DNA from 3 places in the Brevibacillus sp. AG genome. Region 1 is predicted to be linked to each of the others. Evidence: riboswitches for the same ligand, from Rfam matches in the RefSeq annotation. Region 1 holds a riboswitch; each other region holds the start of a gene.
What was found. A riboswitch is a leader RNA that binds a small molecule or an ion and turns the genes downstream of it on or off. The one in region 1 is predicted to bind S-adenosylmethionine.

Region 1 (7,261 bases):
TTCTTCGCACGCATCCGAGCTTATTAAGGAAGGAAAAGCTACATACCCTTGTTCGTCCAACTTCTGTTGCAGGGAATGCCAGTCAAGTGCAGCGATCCTTTCTGTCAGTGAACTAGCCATGCTTCACACCCCGATTCGACTTTTGCTCCAGATCAAGCAGAGTTGTCTTCATGGGCAGTCCTCCACGATAGCCAGTCAGTGAACCGTTTTTACCGACAACGCGGTGGCAGGGGACTGTAATGAGAACCGGATTGGCACCGATTGCTGCACCGACTGCACGAACAGCAGCAGGCTTTTCAATGATGTTTGCAATGTCGGTGTACGATGCCGTTTGACCGTATGGGATTTGACGGAGTGCCTCCCAGACAGCGAGCTGAAAAGGCGTTCCAGAGAGGTCGCAATTCATGGAAAAATGCTCGCGCGTTCCCTGCATATATTCCATCAGTTCTGTTGCAAAAGGCTTTAACCATGGGTCGTCTTGCACCAGTGAACTTTGTGGGCGATGCTTTTCAACCCAAGCTTCCAATTCAGCAAAAGGCTGGTTGACCGAGCCGACATAACAAAGTCCGGCAGCCGTTGCAGCCAAATAAATAGTCCAATCACCATGCACAAGCAATGACCAACGTACCGTCTGATCCTTCATCGTTTCCATTTCCATACGCCTCCTTTGAGCTGTGTACGCACAGTATACCTCCAGCACCTGTTCTTCGTACGTTTTTGGGAGTGGATGAGCAAGATAACGAAACGATGTCCTCTACATTCCCATTGCTTTTATCCAGCGGCGGGAGTAAGGTAGGAGAAGATAGAGGAGGAAAGATACTCGTATGACTGATCAATTAACACATTTTAATGAACAAAATCGCGCGCGGATGGTGGACGTGTCTGAGAAGGACGTCACAAAACGGGTGGCTGTAGCCGAGAGCCAAATCAGCATGAAACCCGAAACACTCGCCCGAATCCGTGAAGGTCGAATCGAAAAGGGCGATGTACTCGCAGTTGCGCAGGTAGCAGGTGTCATGGCTGCCAAAAAGACGTGGGAAATCATCCCGATGTGTCATCCGCTGCCATTGACTGGCATCGACATACAATTTGCTTTTGTAGATGAAACGACGCTTGCGATTACAGGAACCGTGAAGACGACAGGGAAAACAGGCGTCGAGATGGAGGCGTTGACCGCTGTCAGTGTAACGGCTTTGACGGTGTATGACATGTGCAAAGCCATGGATAAAGAAATGATAATCGGTCCGACCAGTCTGCAATCCAAAACAGGCGGAAAAAGCGGCGATTTCCATCGGGGTGAGAAGTAAGCCATGAGGCAAAAGTGGGAATCCTATCCGAGCAGCATTCGTTTATTGGCGATTGCTGCCGTCATTTTTTCTACCGGAATGGCGTGTATTTGGCCGCTGGTCACGATCTATATTCACAACCATCTCGGAAAGCCGCTGACTGTAGCCGGCTTCTTGTTGCTTTTAAATCAAGGCGCATTCCTGATCGGGAGTATTGTCGGCGGGATGATGTTTGACCGCTGGGGTAAAATGCGCACCATTGTTGTAGGCTCCATCGGTGGAATGATTATTTCGGTCTGTTTAGGTGTTACACAAGATTTTACCGTATATGTCCTACTGTTATTATTGAATGGTCTGTTTTATGGATCCCTTTCTCCCGTTATGAATGCGCTGGCAGTGGTTTTATGGCCGGAGGGAGGCCGTAAAGGAATCAATCTGATTTACGTCGCCCTCAATGTGGGTGTAGCTGCCGGCTCTGCTTTAGGCGGCTTCTTGGCAAGCGTTTCGTTTGCTTGGACGTTTTTCGGAAATGCGATCACACAAGTAATTGTACTGACGATGTTTATGCTCATTTTGCCGCGTCAGTTAAAACTGGCAGAGCAAAAACGTCAATTGCAGACGACTGCTCCCGAACAAGCTGAGGGAGAACTTCTACGAGAACCACAGCAAGAGACCAAGGTCGTATGGGGAGCATTGCTGCTCTTATGCGGAGGGTTGCTCATTAGCTGGATTGTCTATGTCCAATGGACAACGGTGCTGTCGACCTACATGCAATCCCTGGGCATTTCACTCCGTCAATACAGTCTGTTGTGGACGCTAAACGGTGGTTTGATCCTGTTTGGTCAGCCATTGATTGCGTGGGTCATTCGACGCTTTGCCCGTACGCTAAAAGCACAAATGCTCTTGGGCGCTTATATTTTTGCCATGTCGATGTTGATTTTGTCTCAATCAACGGTTTATGCAGGCTTTGTTGCAGGCATGTTCATCATGACGCTGGGAGAAATGCTCGTATGGCCAGCGGTGCCGGCAGTAGCGGCACAGTTTACGCCAGAGGGACGAGAAGGCTTCATTCAAGGTCTGATTGCAGGGACTGGATCTGCTGGGCGGATGCTCGGACCACTTCTCGGCGCCTTCATTTTCCAATCGATTCATGCGCAGGGACTATTGTTCGTGATGGCGGGCTTGTGTCTGTTGTCTGTCGCATTCTTTGCCTTCCACACATCTTTTCAAAAAAGAAGGCATCAGGTACCCTTACAGAATCAAGCATCTTGACACGGTTTACGTGCTCAAGTAGTATGATATAGACGAAAAAACAGTATATTCCGTGTGTTTGACTTATTCAGAGAGGTGGAGGGACTGGCCCTATGAAGCCCGGCAGCGGATCTGTTCTATGTGATGGACAGATGCTGTGCCAATTCCAGCAGGATTTTTTCCTGACAGATAAGGACGTGACCAAGCTGATCTCCCCCTTTTTCTGTATGGAAAAAGGGGGTTTTACTGTATTGGGCCCAAGAAAGGAATGGAAGAAAGATGCGCATTCAACCCTCCGACATGATTGATCGACTCCCTACCCAGTTTTTTGCGACCCTGGTGGCAAAAGTAAACAAGGTCATTGCGCAAGGCCATGACGTCATAAACCTAGGGCAGGGCAATCCTGATTTGCCGACACCGCCACACATTATTGAAGAATTACAGGCGCAAGCGGCACAACCACTCCATCACAAATATCCGCCTTTTCAGGGACGCGTGGAACTGAAGCAGGCAGTGGCTCATTGGTATAAGCAAGAATTTGATGTGGACCTCGATCCGGAGGAAGAAGTCGCGATATTGTTCGGCAGCAAAACCGGACTCGTAGAGATTTGCCAAGTCCTTATGAATGCAGGCGATGTTGCACTGGTTCCAGACCCAGGCTATCCGGATTATTGGTCGGGTGTTGCTGTCGTAAACGGACGGATGGTCATGATGCCGTTGAAGGCGGAAAATGACTTCTTGCCAGATTACAGCCAGCTCTCCCAAACTGATTTGGATCGAGCGAAACTGATGTTTCTCAACTATCCGAACAATCCGACAGCAGTCAACGCACCACTGGAGTTTTATGAGGAGACCATTCGTTTTGCCCGAAAACATGAAATCGTCGTCTGCCACGACTTCGCCTACGGGGCGATCAGCTATGACGGGAAAAAGCCGGTCAGCTTCATGCAGGTTCCGGGTGCAAAAGAAGTGGGTGTAGAATTTTATACCTTGTCTAAAACGTACAACATGGCAGGCTGGCGTGTTGGTGCTATGGTAGGAAATCGCGAGCTGGTTCGTCTGATTAATCTCATTCAGGACCATTACTTCGTCAGTCTGTTCGGAGCGGTACAGATGGCGGCAGCGAAGGCGATGACAGAGTCACAGCAGTGCGTTCGCGATCTCGTTGCTGTCTACGAAAGCCGCCGCAATGCTTTGTACTCCAATCTGCATCGGATTGGCTGGCAGGCGCCACCATCTCAAGGGTCGTTTTTTGCTTGGCTTCCTGTTCCAAGCGGCTTCACATCCGTGGAGTTCTCTGACCTGCTTTTGGAAAAAGCGCATGTCGTCGTAGCGCCAGGAAATGGCTTTGGTCCGACAGGTGAGGGTTATGTGCGAGCAGCTTTGTTATCAAATGAAGAGCGTCTCTTAGAAGCGGTTCAGCGAATTGAGCGGTTGGGGTTATTTACGAAAACAAAATAAAGGCGAGGTAATTCGGCCACACTACCATACAAATGGAGTGTGGCTTTTTTATTCTAGAATAAAAATCATTCTCATTATTGACAGATAATGATTTTCATTATACGATGGCATTGTTAATGATAATTAGTCTCATCGAGAGCGGGAGGGTACCATGCGCTATCAGATTAACGGTTACACGGATATGTATACGGTGATCGCCAACGAGCGGAAAATCGGCGGAGCCATTGAAGCAGGCCAGATTCGCCTGCGGACGGGAGAAGTTTACGCCAATGCTGTTCTCACTCGTTTGGAAATGTCAGGTGCGCATTTTTGCTCGATCGGTTTTGTTACGGAAGAAGGCAAAAGACTGATTGTCCATGTGAATGATATCAGCATGATCGCTGATGCTCGTCACGTCAACGTTTGTGAGCTGACGAATGAAGGCATGAGAGTGGAGAAATCCGCAGAGAGACTGAAGCGTTTGAAACGTCTCTGTGAACTGAATGAAGGCAGCTGTACGCCGACCTTCCTGGAAGAGGCATTGCTGTTGGCAAACGATATTGGCATGGAAGAAGCGTCCACGCACGTAGACCTCTCTTTCCTCCCACACACAGAGAAACCGCGTGTGTTTCGCATCGCCTAGGAAGATATAGCCCATACATATTGGACCCCTTTTCGTTTTCGGTTGAGACGAAGAGGGGTTTTTTGCATGCAGTGGTCAAGACTAACGATTGAACAACCGCTCGACATAGTCAAAACCTATCCACTCATAGCTACCAAGGATTGGACTTACGCTGTGGACAGTGATAAAACAAGGATAAGCAAAATCAAGGGGGAACGGAACATGGAGTACTCATTTTCAAAATCTGTCGAAGCACTATCCTCCTCGGCTGTCCGGGAAATCTTGAAGCTGACCCAAGGCAATCAAGTGCTCTCGCTCGCAGGTGGACTGCCAGCAGAGGATTCTTTTCCAATTGCAGAGATGCGTGAAGCGTTCAACCGCGCATTTGAACAAGGAGCTAAAGCTCTTCAGTACGGATTAACTGATGGATACTTGCCGCTTCGTGAGTGGATTGCATCCCGCATGAAGCAAAAGCATATGAACGTCGGTGTAGATAATATGATCATCACAACGGGCTCTCAGCAAGCGGTAGACTTGTTGTGTCGTGTATATTTAGACGAAGGCGATGTCGTTCTCGTTGAAAACCCTACTTATTTGGCAGCTGTTCAGTTATTTCAATTCCGGGGAATCAAAGCGATCCCTGTAGACGGTGACGCCGATGGGATGGATTTGGACGATCTGGCGAAAAAAATTGCCCAGTACCGCCCAAAAATGGTGTACGTCATTCCTACCTTTGCCAATCCGACAGGAAAGGTATGGAGTCTCGAACGCCGTCTCGGCTTGCTTCGTCAATGTAAGGCGCAAAACATTCTCATCCTAGAAGACGATCCATATGGAGAGATCCAATTCGATGGGGAAGCACCGTACCGCTCGATTTTCTCACTGGATGAGCATCCGACTGATTCCTGTGTGGTGTACACCAGTACCTTTTCCAAAATTGTCGCGCCAGGCTTGCGTACCGGATGGGCCATCGGAGATACACGTGTGATTCAAATGATGGTGAAGGCGAAGCAAGCAGTTGATTTGCAGTCAAGCACAATCGACCAGTATGCTCTGTATGAACTTTTGTCCCGCTTTGATCTGGAGCGCCACATTGAGAAGATCCGCGAGTCTTACAAAGCGCGCATGGAATGGATGCATGAGCTCTTGGTTGCGCAAAACTGGGAGGGCGTACAGTGGGAGAAACCAAGAGGCGGGATGTTCCTCTGGGTGAATCTGCCGGAGCATATCGATGCGGAGAAGCTGCTGGCCCGTTCCGTACAGGAAGGCGTGGCATTCGTACCAGGGAAGCCGTTTTATGCAGCTGAGCCTCAAGTTAATACGATGCGCTTGAATTATACACTCTTGAACCGGGAAGACACGGAGCTTGCAATTTCGAGATTGGGCAAAGCATTCCACGCCTACAGTGAATCTCTCGTGACAAATGTTTAATAGAAGCAAAAAGACAACCATTGCCATTGAGCTGGTTGTCTTTTTTGATGCATGTTTACAGGGAAAGCTCCCTTTGCGCCCGATCCAGCCATTCATTCACAAGCTCCGTAAACAAAAGTGGCTGCTCAATCTGCAAGTTGTGTCCCGCACAATCGAGTGCGGCAAAAGAAGAGCGGTGATAGCCCTCAATAATATTCCAAATATCGCGATAGCCGACAGAATGATCTTGTTTGCCCACAACAAAAAGACTCGGGTGGGGGAAGGGGGCCGTATCCAATGGGAAGGACACGCCGTAGGACTGTCTGATTTTACTGAGGAAAGATGGGTCAGACAGCATGTAGCCGTCGACAATCTCTTTTTTATAGCGATTCCACGTATATTCAGTAGCTACTACCGCCATCGACTCAAACTCCGCTCGTTCCGTCTCACTCAACTTCTCCCAGAGAGAAGGCTCCTCTATTAAGACGGGTTTATCCGGCAGTGTGCGCTTTTCTTTTTCAGGAATGACGTTCGGGCAGATGAACAGGGCGCCCTTCACTTGATCCCGGCGCTTCTCGATAACTGCTCGTGTAAGATATCCGCCGTATGATTCACCCGCAATGAAAAAGGGTTCACCTGGAATGAGCTGATCGATGAACGCGAGGACAACCTCCAGAATATCGTCCGTGGTGTGGATATGTTCGTAGTTTTCCGTTTGTCCCATTCCAGGCAGGTCTATGTAAAGTCGTCGGTATCCTGAGCGTTTCTCAAAAATTGGTTCCAGACAACCAGTCATGCAGCGGTGATCAAGTGAAAAACCGTGAATCATCACGACAGGAAAACCGCTTCCGATCTCCTCATAATAAAGGTTAACGCCATTGACCTCGCATCTCATATAAATCCCCCCAACGACATTTGTGTCAGATTGTTTCGAAAGTTTGGAACGTACGTTCTTATTATAAGGGATCTGTTACATATTTCAAGGATGAAAAAACACACCCACAACGAGAATCGTCAATGGGTGTGCCAAAGGGCTTCCTATTCTTCTGTTTCTTCCAAAGTGCAAATTGCGCTTGGACGCTTGATCCGCAATACAACGCACTCGTAAACACGGAACAGACTGTTCATTTGCTCGTCTCCGAGGAATGCGGAGTCGAAGTCTTCTGCAATCGCCAGATCGAGATTGTGGCGGCCAGTCGCTACCAATACGCCGGAACGGCCCTTAATGGTAGGAGATTGGAAGACACCGTCT
Region 2 (7,261 bases), on a different contig from region 1:
CGTGCCGTCTTCTACCGTTGGTTATGAAAAGCTGTTCAACTGGGCGCTGTCACACGCCAGTGAAGAGGAATTCGTCAAGGTACTCCTGGATGGACAACCAGAGCCACCAACGTATTTTGCAGTGATGAAACGCGTGAATAAGGAAGGCCCTGCCTTGCTTAAGGAACTCCCTGTTGTTCAAGAGTTCAACTCGTTTGAACAGGTAAAGGAATCGCTGGAAAACGGACAGATTATTGATACGCGTCCTTTTCAGAAATTTGCGAAGGGGCATCTGGCGGGAACACTTCACATTCCTTTTAACAAGTCATTTGCCAACTGGGCGGGCTGGATTGTCGATTACGATCGCCCGGTTCACATCCTGGCCACCCCAGATGATAGGGACGGGATTTTGCAAGCCTTGCATTCCGTAGGGATTGATTATGTCACAGGCTTTATCGACAGTGGCAAGTTAATGGAAAGGGAAATGTCTTCACTCGAGACAATCGAAGAGGTAACACCGTTGGAGATTGCAGAACGGGTGGAAAAGGGAGAAGTACACGTAGTAGATGTACGGAATCTGGCTGAGTGGAAGGAAGGGCACATTCCGGATGCACAGCACATCATGCTCGGTACGCTCGCCAAGCGGCTGGATGAGATTCCTCTCGATAAGCCGCTTCTCGTACAGTGCCGTTCCGGTGCCCGATCCGCTATTGGCGCAAGCATTCTAAAAGCAAACGGATTCAAGGATGTCATGAATTTGAGCGGCGGAATCTTGAAATGGCAAATAGACGGCTTGGCAATCGTAGAACGAGGATAAAACGAAGCGAGGTATTGCAAAGGGTGAGCGTATGACTATCGACCTTGTGATCACACTGTTTGTTATCGGTTTCGCGGGATCATTTATCTCTGGTCTCGTCGGAATCGGGGGCTCCATCATCAAGTATCCGATGCTTCTGTACATTCCGCCCGCCCTTGGATTCGTTGCTTACACGGCTCACGAAGTATCCGGAATAAGTGCAGTCCAAGTATTTTTTGCCACCCTAGCTGCTGTTTGGACTCTGCGCAAAGATAAGCTTATTCATTACCAGCTCGTTGTGTATATGGGAAGTGCCATTATTGTAGGGAGTTTGCTTGGAGGGTATGGAGGAAAATTTCTTTCGGCAGATGCTATCAATATCGTTTACGCCATCTTGGCCACCATTGCTGTAATCTTGATGTTTCTGCCAAAAAAGCGGATGGACGGACGTGAACAGACCGAGGTTATCTTTCATAAACCAACAGCCGTATTATCCTCTTTGATTGTCGGAGGCGCCTCCGGAATTGTCGGGGCAGCTGGCGCTTTTATTTTGGTTCCCATCATGTTGACCATCCTCAAGATTCCGACAAGAGTTACGATTGCTTCATCTCTTGCCATCACTTTTCTTTCTTCCATCGGTTCGACGATAGGGAAATGGATGGCGGGGGACATATTGCTGTGGCCATCCGTGATCATGGTAATCGCCAGCATCATGGCAGCGCCACTCGGTACGAAGGTCAGCAAACGTTTGGGCACCCGGATTCTCCAGACCATTCTTGCCTTGTTGATCCTAGCTACCACAATTAAGATTTGGGCTGACATCCTTATATCCACACGTGTGTGAAGATTTACTTTTTCCATAAATTATAAAGAAAAATCAATTGTCATTGAACAGCATTGACATATCCGAGTAAAGTGATAAGATAAAAAAGAATTTTACGATGAAATTAAATTTCATAGAACATTCTTATCGAGAGTGGTGGAGGGGCTGGCCCGATGAAACCCGGCAACCTTGGTCTTATTGACCTTACGGTGCTAATTCCTGCGGAGTTATTCTGCGAGATGAGAAGGTGGGAACCGTGCAATCGCCCCTCTTCTTTTCGGAGAGGGGTTTTCTATATTTATAATCCTTAGTATTCATATCTTTTTACTATGTGTTGTGTGAAGGAGGAAACAACGTGCTTCATTATGCGGTCAAGCGTGGCCTTCTCATGATCGTTACGCTGTGGATCATTGTCACGGTGACGTTTGTGACCATGCACCTGATTCCGGGTGACCCGTTCGCGTCTGACGCCAAAATGCTTCCAGAAGAAGTGGTAAAGAACATGCGGGCGGAGTACAACCTGGATCAGCCAATCACGGTACAGTACCTGCTCTATCTAAAAGGATTGCTGCAATTTGACTTGGGGCCCTCTATCCAGTCCAAGACGAGGGATGTGAACACGCTGATTGCAGAAGGATTTCCCGCATCGGCTGTTCTGGGACTCCAGTCGTTTATTGTCGCGCTAGCAGGTGGAATCACACTGGGAATCGTAGCGGCACTCTATCACAATCGAACGCTGGATTTCTTGTCTATGTTTGCAGCCATCATCGGGATCTCCGTCCCCAGTTTTATTCTGGCGCCACTGTTGATCAAGTACTTGGCGGTCAAATGGGAGCTGTTTCCCGTTGCTGCGTGGGGGAGCTGGGAACACTCAATTCTTCCAACGCTTGCGCTCGCTATCGGTCCGCTCGCCATTATCGCTCGTTTCGTACGAGCCAGCATGCTTGAGGTTTGGCAACAGGAATACATAAGCACAGCGGAGGCGAAAGGGCTTGGCACCTTTTCCATTGTCGTTAGACACGGGATGCGCAATGCCATATTGCCGGTTCTTACCTTTATCGGTCCGCTGTTTGCCAACCTGATGACCGGAACCTTTGTGGTGGAAAAGATTTTTGCCATTCCCGGGCTCGGCAAATACTTCGTGGAAAGTATTTTTAACCGCGATTACCCTGTTATTTTGGGCACCACAGTATTTTACAGCTTTGTCCTCATTTTTACTTTGTACATCATCGACCTGCTGTATCGGGTGATTGACCCGCGCATCAGATTGACGAGTGGAGGGAAGTAGCGTTATGGCCAATCAGGCAACTCAACTGGATTCGCTGTTTCGACCAGTAGACCGAACCCGGCTATCCGAGGAAGTTCGGGAACGTCCCAGTCTTGGGTATTGGCAGGAGGTATTGCAGCGAGTATTCCGTAACAAGCTGGCAATGCTCGGGTTCTTCCTTCTCTTGGCAGTGGTGACCCTCTCGATTATCGGTCCGATGCTCGTTCCCCACAGCTCGCATGAACAGTCATTAACGAAGGGAAATCTGCCACTGTCGGGCGAGCACTGGTTTGGAACGGATGACTTGGGTCGGGACATGTGGGCACGTACCTGGGTAGGCGGTCAAATCTCTTTATTTATTGGTGTGGCGGCAGCTGCTATCGACCTAGTGATCGGTGTATGCATCGGCGGGATATCCGGTTATATGGCAGGGAGGAACAAGCTGGGCGACCGTGTGGACAACATCCTGATGCGATTGGCTGAAATTCTGTACAGCATTCCGTATCTCCTGGTGGTAATCCTGCTGATGGTGGTTCTGGAGCCTGGACTCGCAACGATCATTATTGCCCTTTCACTAACCGGCTGGGTCGGCATGGCCCGTCTGGTCAGGGGACAAATCATGCAGATCAAGCGTCAGGAGTTTGTGCTGGCTGCAGAAAAGCTGGGTACCTCTCATGCCAAAATCATCATTAAACATCTGTTGCCGAATACGATCGGAGTCATCATCGTGAACTTGACCTTTACGATACCACATGCGATTTTCGCAGAATCGTTTCTCAGTTTTCTTGGGCTGGGAGTGCAGGCACCAACCGCCAGCTGGGGAACCATGGCCAACGACGCGCTGGCGGTTATGCTGAGCGGACAGTGGTGGCGGCTGTTTTTTCCGGGATTTATGATTTCCCTTACCATGTTCGCGTGCAACGCGCTCGGGGACGGTTTGCAGGACGCACTGGACCCGCGGATCAGGAAATGAGGAGGAGTACATCGTGAAGCCATTGTTGGAAGTAGATCAGTTGCGCGTCTCCTTTCGCACGTACGGTGGAGAGGTGCAGGCGGTAAGAGGGGTTTCCTTTTCTGTGAAGGAGGGGGAGACATTGGCAATTGTCGGAGAAAGCGGCTGCGGAAAAAGTGTGACCGCCCGGGCATTGCTGGGAATGATACCTCCGCGATCCGGTCAGGTAAAAGGCGGTAGCATTCGGTTTCGCGGGCGTGAACTGACTGGGCTGACGAAGCTGGAATGGCAGCAGGTTCGCGGGTCGCAGATCGGTATGATCTTTCAGGACCCGATGACCTCGCTGAATCCAACGATGAAAATCGGCCAGCAGATTGCGGAAGGCCTGATCAAACATCGAAAGCAGACGAAGACAGAAGCAAAGGAAGAGACGCTGAAACTGCTTGCAAGGGTAGGCATTCCGGAGGCGGCGAGGCGATTTGAGCAGTATCCTCACGAGCTAAGCGGAGGCATGCGGCAGCGTGTCGGAATCGCCATGGCGCTGGCCTGCCAACCGCAGTTGGTTATCGCCGACGAACCGACGACGGCGCTCGACGTGACCATTCAGGCACAGATCCTTCGTCTGATGAAAGAGTTGCAGGAACAATTGAACACGTCGATCATTTTGATCACCCATGATCTGGGCGTCGTCGCAGAGGTGGCCGACCATGTAGCGGTAATGTACGCAGGCGTAGTGGTGGAAAGCGGCCCGGTGGGAGAGATCTTTGACAATCCACGCCATCCCTACACACAAGGGCTATTGCAGTCTGTGCCACGTCTCGATGCAGGTAAAAAAGAGCGGCTGATCCCCATCGAAGGGACACCGCCGGATCTGTTTCGTCCGCCTGCCGGTTGCCCGTTCGCTGCCCGTTGCCGGTCTGCCATGGAAATTTGCCTGGAGCATATGCCGCAAGCGAATTCGTTTTTCAATCAGCATGAGGCAAGCTGCTGGCTGAACGACCCGCGTGCCATGAGAACAGAAGCGTGGATGATGGCAGGGAGGGAGACACATGATTGACAACATTGTTGGGGTGGAGAATCTCGCTAAATCGTTTGAGATTGGCGGGGGACAACAGGTAAGAGCTGTTGATCGAGTCTCTTTTGAAATCAGACGAGGGGAGACGCTCGGAATCGTTGGGGAAAGCGGCTGCGGCAAGTCTACGCTGGGCAGGACTATCGTGGGCCTGTACCCAGCTAGTGCGGGGCGCATCCTGTTTCAAGGCAAAGACATCGCCAGGATGGATAGACGTGAGCGACGGGAAGCAAACCGCCACATGCAGCTGATCTTCCAAGATCCGCAAGCCTCACTCAATCCGCGTTTACGAGTGGGCGACATTATCGCAGAAGGAATCGACTCCTATGGATTGGCAAAAGGAAAAGAGCGAGAAGAACGCGTCTATCGGCTGCTGGAGCTAGTAGGATTGCACCCAAGCCACGCAAAACGCTTTCCGCATGAATTCAGCGGCGGACAGCGGCAGCGTATCGGCATCGCCCGCGCGCTTGCGGTGGAGCCGAGTTTTATCGTGGCAGATGAGTCCATTTCTGCACTGGATGTGTCCATCCAAGCGCAAATCGTCAATCTTTTAGCCGATCTTCAGGCAGAGCGGTCTATCACCTATCTGTTTATCGCCCATGACCTGTCGATGGTGAAGCACATCAGCGACCGGATCGGCGTGATGTACTTGGGACAGATGATGGAGCTTGCACCGAGCGAGCAGTTGTTTGCCATACCGCTACATCCGTACACGCAGGCCTTGATCTCGGCTATGCCGGTTTCCCATCCAGCCCAGCGCGCCGAGCGGGAGCAGATAGTACTGACGGGAGAACCGCCCAGCCCCATTCATCCGCCAAGTGGTTGCCCGTTTCGCACCAGATGTCCGGTTGCACAAGGTGTTTGTGCCGAAACAGCGCCGGTCTGGAAGGAGGTGAGGCACGGACACTGGATCGCTTGCCATCTTGTACAGTAGATAGAGGAGAACAAGGAGGAAATCATAATGAAAAAGGGATTACTCGCTATTGCCGCATTGCTGGTGCTCGCTGTGCCTGCGCTTTCTGCGTGCGGCAGCAATAAACAGGTTGCGTCTTCCGAACAACAGACGGGAGCAGCCGTCAAACAAGTCATTACCACTAACCTGCGGGGCGAACCGTACACATTAGACCCGGCATTCGCTTCCGATACCACTTCGTACTGGGTGATAGACCATCTGTATGAAGGATTGTACCGTTACAGCGAAAATGGAGACATCAGCGAAGGCGCAGCAGAAAAGGTGGACGTCTCCCCGGACGGAAAAACCTACACGTTTACCCTGCGCCCCGAAATGAAATGGTCGAACGGCGATCCGTTAACGGCACATGACTACGAATACTCCTGGAAGCGCGTGCTGAATCCACAGACCGCCGCCTATGAACCATCCGCACTCTACTACATACAAGGCGCGGAGGCATACAACACAGGCAAAGGCAGCGTGGATGACGTTCAGATCAAGGCAAAGGATGACCGAACACTCATCGTCGGACTGAAAGACCCGATCACCTATTTCCCGAAAATCATGATGAGTCGCGCCTATCTGCCGGTGAACAAGAAAGTCGTGGATCCAGACAAAAACTGGGCGGCCGAAGCGAAAGGCATCGTGACCAATGGCCCGTACACCGTAGAGAGCTGGGACCACAACAGTCAGCTGACAATCGCCAAAAGCCAGAGCTATTGGGAGAAAGAAAAAGTAACGATGGACACCGTCCACTTCAAGATGGTAAACGAAGCAACCACCTACTACCAGATGTTCAAAACAGGAGCGCTTGATCTGATTGACTCGCTGCCGATCGACGTGATTGAGCAGGAAAAAGAAAAAGAAGAGTACAAATCATTCCCGGACTACAGCATTTATACGTACACGTTCAACGTAGAGGAAAAGCCGTTTACTAATGCAAAAATTCGTCAGGCCTTTTCCTACGCGATCGACCGGGATATCCTGACGAAAAACGTGACCAAGGGAGGCCAGCTCCCGGCGTACGGTTATACGCCATTCGGGGTGAAAACTCCTTCGGGCAAGGACTTCCGAGAAGAAGTGGCACCTTACTATCAGTTTGATCCAGCCAAGGCGAAGCAACTTCTAGCTGAAGGCTTGAAGGAAGAAGGCTGGACAGAGCTTCCTCCAATTACACTGAGATACAGCACCGCGGAAAACCACAAGAAGATCGCCGAAGCGCTGCAAGAAATGTTCAAACAAAACATGGGCGTCCAAGTGAAGCTGGAAAATCAGGAGTGGAAGACGTACATCGATACGTTCAAGCAGAAAAACTTCCAGATGGCCCGTATGGGTTGGGGCGGCGATTACCTAGATCCGCTCGCGATGCTGGAGCTGTACACAGGAAAAAGCTCCCGCAACTTCACCAACTGGGCCAATC
Region 3 (7,261 bases), on a different contig from region 1:
ATTGCCGACGATCGCGGAAAAGGCACCGACCAGTACCAATCCCTCCAAGCCAACATTAAAAATTCCGACACGTGCGCAGAGCGCTCCACCCAAAGCTGCCAATAAGATCGGCGTGACCATCCGAATGGTAGAACTGAGGAGGGACCAATCAAAGAGCTCCATGCGATTCCCCTCCTTTTGCCTTCCGCTTTTTCCACCAGTCGTAGCTGAACTTGGCGGAGATGAACAATATCAATACGGCTTGTATAACACTTGCCAGCTCCAGCGGCACATCCGTATTGCGCTCTACACCCATGGCTCCTGTCTGAAAAGCAGCAAGCAGGATCGAAGTCACAATGATGCCAAGCGGGTGCGAGTTCGCAAGCAGAGCGGCCATCAGCCCCGTCCAGGCGAACCCTGGTACAGTCAGGGCACCGTCAACAAAACGATAGTGCGCCCCCATTACCTCTACGGTTCCCGCCAAGCCAGCCAGTCCACCACTGGCAAACATCCCGGTCAGCATCACCCGAATGCGATTAATTCCTCCGTATTGAGCAAACAGCGAGTTTTGACCCAGCATCTTCACTTCATAGCCAAAAGGCGTAAAACGAAGTACCCAGAACAACAGCAGCGCTGCAACGATCGCAAACAAAAACCCTGCATGCACGCTCATCCCGGCAAACAGCTTCGGAAGCCAAGCGCTTTTCTCCAGCATGACGGTCTGTGCCAGTGCCGCAGAACCTGAGCGATCCCGGAATGGCTCTGTCACGAGATAGCTCGCAAACAATACCGCGATATAGTTGAAGAGCAACGTAGAGATGAGCAACGGAATACGAAAGCGGGCTTCCATAAAGCCTGGCAACAACGCCCAGAACCCACCGACTGCCATCCCTGCGAAAATACCCGCCACAATTTTGATCATTCCCGGTGCTGGCAAGTAGATCGCGACTAACGCAGCACTGACGGCACCCAGCACCATTTGCCCTTCCGCCCCAAGATTGAATACCCCTGCCCGAAATGCGAGGGAAAGACCCAAGGCAATCAGCATGATAGGCGTGGCTCTCGCTAATGTAGACGTAAAGAAATAAAAACTGCCAAAGGCCCCTTTCCACATTTCCTGGTAGGTGCCCAAGATCGATTCGCCAACTGCAGCAATGACCAGCGCCCCGGTCAACAAACCGATGACGACAGCCAAGAACGGCTGAACCAATGACTTAGATAGCTCTTTGATTGCTGCCATGAATGCTTCCCCCCGCCATGATCACGCTGATTTTTTCTTCGGTTGCCTCCAGGCGTGAAAGCTCTCCAGCGATTCGCCCTTTATACATGACCAAAACCCTGTCAGACAAGGCGAGAATTTCGGACAACTCGGAGGAGACGAGCAAGATCCCGTCTCCCTGATTGCGCTTTTCAATCAGCGCCTGATGGATGTACTCCATGGCACCGATATCCACCCCTCGCGTAGGCTCAGCCGCAATCAAAAACGGGGTTTCATGTCCCAGCTCCCTTGCTACGATCAGCTTTTGCAAATTTCCACCTGACAGATTCCCTGCCAGCTCCTGCAATTGCCGAGAGCCAGTCTTGATGGCAAACTGCTCAACCCAGCCTTTTACGACTTGGCGGAATTTCTCCCGCAAAACGACGCCTCGGCAGTTGTAAGCAGGCTTTCTCTGATAGCCCATCAACGCATTTTCCTCGACGCTTGAGAGTTTGGCCGTTCCCCACAGGTAACGATCCTCCGGAATATGCGCCAAGCCGGCATCCCGAATGGTGGCTACTGATTTATTCGTCACATCTTTGCCGCCTAACCGCACCGTACCCTCCTGTGCCGCACGCAAACCACTGATCGCTTGTAGCAGCTCGGATTGACCATTCCCGGAAACACCTGCAATTCCTACGATTTCGCCGTGATGCACGGTAAAGCTGACTTGATCGAGCAATGTCTGCTTTTCTCGAACCGTGAGATTCTCCACCTGCAACAAGGGGCCTTTATCCAGAGGAACTCGCTCAGCTAGCTCCTGCAATTCACGTCCAACCATCAATCTTGCCAAATCATCCGCATTTGTCTCATTCCGCGAAACCGTTCCCGTCACTTTGCCTCCGCGCAGTACCGTAATACGATCGGCTACCTCCATGACTTCCTGCAACTTATGTGTAATCAAAATGACGCTCTTGCCACTCTCTGCCAGGTTTCGAATCGTTTGCAGCAGGTCGCGTACCTCCAGCGGAGTAAGTACAGCGGTAGGCTCGTCCAGCACGATAATATCCGCCCCTTGATACAGGACCTTAAGAATTTCGACCCGTTGCTGTTCCCCAATCGAGCAATTCGCTACCTTGGTCTGCGAATGAATCGGAATGCGATACTGCTCACTAAGCGCACGCACCTTGTCCTCCGCGTCATTTCTTTTGAAAAAACCCGCTTGCTTCGGCTCGTAGCCGATCACGATATTTTCAGTCACACTGAATTCTCCGAAGAGCATAAAGTGCTGGTGAACCATCCCAATTCCATTTCGAATCGCGTCCTCTGGTCCGCGAAAAACAACTGGCTTTCCGTTTAACACGATCTCTCCCGACGTCGGCTGCTCCATCCCGTACAGCATCCGCATCAGTGTCGTTTTTCCCGCTCCATTTTCCCCGACAATCGCGTGGACTTCTCCTGCTGCCAGTGAGAACGACACCTTGTCGTTGGCGGTAAAATCTCCGTACTTCTTGGTCATGGCCCTCATTTCCAAGCGATCGGTCATTCCCACTCCCTCATTTCTGTACGTCCTTTTATGAAAATGGAAGACCGACTACACAGCCGTAGTCGGTCACATCCATCACTGTGCACAAGCTTTAAATAATCGTTCAAAAAGTTGGCTTTTCAGCACCGAACTACCTTTTTAGAATTTATCTGGTACTTCGCGGGTGCCTGCTACAATTTCATCGCTGATCGCTTTCACTTTATCCACTACTTCTTGTCCAATAAAAGCGTTCAGAGGCGTTTTGCTTTCGTGCGTGACATAGGTTACGCCAACACCTTTTTCTTTCAAGCCGTACGCAACAACACCTGGTTTGAACGTTCCTTCTACAAAGTTCTTCACGGTTTCATAAGCTGCCGCGTCGGTCCCTTTCAATTGGGACAGAACGATATGCTCTGGATCGATCGTCGTACGGTCAACGTCCTGACCTGCTGTGAAGAAGCCTTTTTCCTTCGCCGCTTCGAAAACGCCGAGGTCGCCTACAGCTGCTGCACCGTTAATGAAGTCAGCGCCTTTGGAAGCTTGGAGCAAAGCCAATTCTTTCGCTTTTGCCGGGTCAGTGAAGCTTCCTACATAGTTGACCATCAGTTCTGCCTTTGGATTCGTCGCTTTCAAGCCCTCTTCGAAGCCGACTGTCCATTTTTTCAACTGCGGAATATCGAGAGCGACAACCATACCTACTTTGTTCGTTTTCGTTGCCAGACCTGCTGCTGCTCCCACCAGGTAAGCCGCTTCCTGCTCGCGGAAGGTAACACTGCGAACGTTTGGCAAATCCACTACGGTATCAATAATCGCAAAATTACGGTCAGGATTTTCGGTTGCTACTTTTTTCAATGCATCCTCTGATGTAAAGGAAGAAGTGATGATCAAATCATAATTTTCTGCAACAGCCACGCGCAAATTCTCTTCAATCGCTCCATGGTCCGTAGATTCAATCGTTTTCACTTCTGCGCCCAGCTCTTGTGCGGCTTTCTTTGCACCATCATCCATTTGTTGGAAGAACGGGTTCACACCAATTTTCTCGGGCAAAATCAAGGCAATTCGCTTTTTGTCCGCGCCCTCTTGTCCTGCTGCTTGTCCTCCTGGCTGATCTGCAGGTGCGCTTGTGCCAGTCGAGCACCCTGTTGCCAATACTGCGAATGTCGTTAATGCCAGCAATAACTTCTTCATGATGTATCTCTCCCTATCCGAACTTTACGTTTTTCTTTATCCTATTAGGTAATGTACGGCTTTTTACCCATTTTTTCAATAGTATTTACGAATATTCTCTTATAAAATTAATTTATTGTTCGTTTATTTACTCCTCCCCTTTTACAAATACAACAAAAAAACTCTTCCCGGAGGAAGAGTTTGCGTACGTAGCCGTTCTCTTCCTCATCTGTCAAAACCATGGTACAGGTTTTGCAGGAATTGGCACCTTTCTGTTCATGCATAGACATGATCAGTGGTTGCCGGGCATCATCGGGCCAGTCCCTCCGCCGCTCTTGATAAGGTAGGTGAATATATTTAGTTACAATGGAATTCATTCTAGCAGAACGGTTCGAAAATGCAATTCTTTTTTCTCAATTCCAAACACTTCTAAAAGTGAATAAAAGTTTAAACAGTCGTCTTTCCAGCATCGAGAAACCTATTTCACGTGAAAGGTTTGCTGGAGACGATGAGACAACGTATTCAGCTCGCCCAGCTCTTCCGTAATCTCACGCACTTTTTGATGCTGGTTTTCTGCTGTCGCAAACAGCTCTTCTAAGTTGGCTACCGATTCCTCGGTTACAGCTGTAATGGTCGACATCTCGATGGCAACTTCTCCGGAACGCACTTTTACCCGGTCCATGCTGGAGCTTACTTGATCAGCTGCTTGCAGGAAGGCCATCATCCCGGCACGCACTGCTTCGATGGAGGCCACTGTTTTCACGGCCAGTTCTTGGCCTTTTGCAACAGACGTTTCCCCATTGCTCATATGCTGCACCGCATTCTCACTTTCCTGGTGGAGTGATTTCAGAATGTCGGTAATTTCCTGCGTAGCTGTCGCGCTTTGTTCTGCCAGCTTGCGTACCTCATCCGCTACAACAGCAAATCCCCGTCCATGTTCGCCTGCACGCGCCGATTCAATCGCCGCATTCAGCGCCAAGAGATTCGTTTGTGTCGCGATCTGATTAATAGCGCCAACAATTTCCTCTACACGGTTCGCCTGCCGATTGAGCTGGTGAATCGTGGAGGCTGCTACATTGACTGCCTGCACAATTTGCTCCATCTGCGAGGACAGCTCGTTCATCATCTGAACGCTTTCAGTCAGACGACGGTTGTTTTGTTGCGATTCCGTTTTCATTGCGTTGGTCTGTGTTGTGACTGCCTCGATTTCCTGGTCGATGGATTGAACCTCTTCTTCGATTTTCACCGTAGAATTCGCCTGCGATTCCATACCTGTAGCGACTTCCTTAAAGGCCACCATCATTTCATCTGTATTGCGCTTCGTACCTTCCGCATGCTCATGCACATGATCGCTTGTACGATCCAGCTGTTCCGTCATTTGCTGGATGTTCAAAAGCATTTCTCCCAGACGGCGCTCCTTCTCTTCCGCTTCCTGCCTTGCGTCATCAGCTTTTCGCAAGGAGGCTTGTCCGGCGAGACATAGATACGTGACGGCTCCCATCATCATGAGAATCGTGACAATACGCATAAGCAAATTGAGCTCCGAAAAATCACCTTCGAAAATCTCGTAGGTTCCCGTATAAAATCCAACAATCGTAACGATGATTTGGGCAATTCCCGCTGTAACTACCAGCTTCCAGTCCAAATAGGCTGCCAAAAAGCCCATGACGATAAAGGCGAGGAAGGTAACCTCCTGGTAATCGGTAAAGTGATCGAAGGAAATAGCATAAAACATAAGTCCGATTGCTACCAGATAACGAATGACATGACTATCTTTGCGAATGAAATAATACGGCGAAACAATTAAAGTGACCAGCAATCCCAAGGACGTCACTTTCCAGAAGTTCACATCCACTTGGTAGGCAATGAGTCCCGCCATCCACAAATGATTCCATAGGATGAAAATCATAAAGCCTTCTTTGTCAGTCAAGGTATTGCGAATCAATTGAATCATAATTGCCCCCCTTTTCCTTTTTACTTATGTATCGGATTCTTTCCCCATTATATAGCCAAACCTTTGCCAAATTTGTGAAAAAAGTGAGAACAGCCAAAAACAATTTCGAATAGGCTATTACACAACTCACACGTACAGGAGGCAAACGGAGAAAAGTGGAACTCAATCAATTGCCAGCTACCGTGCTGACACGGACAATTAGCCGTCAGAACACCACCATTTACTACCCGCAATTGGCAGGCCTAGCCAACCAGCAAGCGGAAAAAGATACCAACCGGGCGATTTATCAAACGGTTCAAGGCTTAATTCACGAGCAGCAACGGGTCCAGGTACCGGGAAATACAGAAATGCAAGGAAGCTACGAAATCAAGACAAACGAACGCGGCATTTTCAGTGTCGTGTTGAGCAACTACGCCTACACACCGCAAATGGCTCACGGCATGACCTTTCTCGGGTCAATCACCGCAGACATCCAAACAGGCAAGCTGTATACGCTACGTGAATTATTCAAGCCAGGAAGCGATTACGTCAAGGTGATTTCTGAAAACATCAAGCGTCAAATCAAAGAAAGAAGCATCCCCACACTCAATGGCTTTACTTCGATTAAGCCCGATCAAGATTATTACCTAGCCGACAAAGCACTGGTCATCTACTTCCAGTTGTACGAAATTACGCCTTACTACGTCGGTTTCCCCATGTTCCCCATTTCGGTTTATGAACTGGAACCACTCATCAATGAAAAAGGACCATTGAGTATCTTATCCGCGGATTAATGTATCACTGGGTGTACTTGTGGCAAAAGAGAAAGCACCACATGGGTGCTTTTTCTACTAATTAATAGTAAGCTTGTACGGATTCTTTTTATCAAAATCAGTTGCGCTATGTCCATAAACCTTGATATATACCTGATCACCAAGACCTAACTGGAAGCCCAGAACATCGGTTGCACCTGGTCCAAAATCGTTAGGATTATATGTTTGATTCACTTTTCCGTTTGCAGAAATATAGATCAAATCAAAATCATAGTTTTGGTTCTGTGGAGATTCCAATTGTACAACGATACCCTGTCCAGTTCGATTATCATATTTGTACCAATCTACATCATTGCTATCAGAAATAGTATGGGACAGTGGATTATGAATTTTGATAAGAACGGCCTTATCCTGCGTATCTCCATAACCGTCACTAGCAAAAGCCGATTGTGTACCCATTGCCAACGCTGCCAATACCATGCAAGAAGACAAAATTCTTTTAAAAGAAAGTTTCATTTGGAGTTCTCCTCATTATCTATTTATTTACATTTTTAGTATATTTATAAATGGATAATTTTTCAACAAGTGAACTTTTTTAGAAAACATTACCTTTTGTGCCCCTTGCAAGGGGCATTTTGTTTGCATAAAATCCATAATTTCGCCATCGAATAAACGTTTACTTATAT

Region 2: it holds a riboswitch for S-adenosylmethionine, as region 1 does, so the genes downstream of both, POF51_RS01885 (ABC transporter permease) here and POF51_RS14275 (pyridoxal phosphate-dependent aminotransferase) in region 1, are expected to answer to the same signal.
Region 3: it holds a riboswitch for S-adenosylmethionine, as region 1 does, so the genes downstream of both, POF51_RS12300 (BMP family lipoprotein) here and POF51_RS14275 (pyridoxal phosphate-dependent aminotransferase) in region 1, are expected to answer to the same signal.

The regions. Positions count from the first base shown of each region.
Region 1 covers NZ_JAQMYO010000005.1:67,417-74,677, reverse strand. The annotation lists gene POF51_RS14295 (2OG-Fe(II) oxygenase) at 1-120, opposite strand, end outside; gene POF51_RS14290 (methylated-DNA--[protein]-cysteine S-methyltransferase) at 113-652, opposite strand; gene moaC (cyclic pyranopterin monophosphate synthase MoaC) at 825-1,307, shown strand; gene POF51_RS14280 (MFS transporter) at 1,311-2,558, shown strand; SAM riboswitch class I at 2,619-2,733, shown strand; gene POF51_RS14275 (pyridoxal phosphate-dependent aminotransferase) at 2,817-3,998, shown strand; gene POF51_RS14270 (hypothetical protein) at 4,150-4,620, shown strand; gene POF51_RS14265 (aminotransferase-like domain-containing protein) at 4,822-6,030, shown strand; gene POF51_RS14260 (alpha/beta fold hydrolase) at 6,086-6,904, opposite strand; gene POF51_RS14255 (family 1 encapsulin nanocompartment shell protein) at 7,048-7,261, opposite strand, start outside.
Region 2 covers NZ_JAQMYO010000001.1:420,097-427,357, reverse strand. The annotation lists gene POF51_RS01895 (MBL fold metallo-hydrolase) at 1-796, shown strand, start outside; gene POF51_RS01890 (sulfite exporter TauE/SafE family protein) at 828-1,619, shown strand; SAM riboswitch class I at 1,740-1,844, shown strand; gene POF51_RS01885 (ABC transporter permease) at 1,954-2,886, shown strand; gene POF51_RS01880 (ABC transporter permease) at 2,891-3,838, shown strand; gene POF51_RS01875 (ABC transporter ATP-binding protein) at 3,852-4,874, shown strand; gene POF51_RS01870 (ABC transporter ATP-binding protein) at 4,867-5,823, shown strand; gene POF51_RS01865 (peptide ABC transporter substrate-binding protein) at 5,851-7,261, shown strand, end outside.
Region 3 covers NZ_JAQMYO010000004.1:195,519-202,779, reverse strand. The annotation lists gene POF51_RS12315 (ABC transporter permease) at 1-162, opposite strand, end outside; gene POF51_RS12310 (ABC transporter permease) at 149-1,219, opposite strand; gene POF51_RS12305 (ABC transporter ATP-binding protein) at 1,194-2,723, opposite strand; gene POF51_RS12300 (BMP family lipoprotein) at 2,862-3,890, opposite strand; SAM riboswitch class I at 4,092-4,214, opposite strand; gene POF51_RS12295 (methyl-accepting chemotaxis protein) at 4,348-5,823, opposite strand; gene POF51_RS12290 (DUF3298 and DUF4163 domain-containing protein) at 5,979-6,596, shown strand; gene POF51_RS12285 (hypothetical protein) at 6,654-7,091, opposite strand.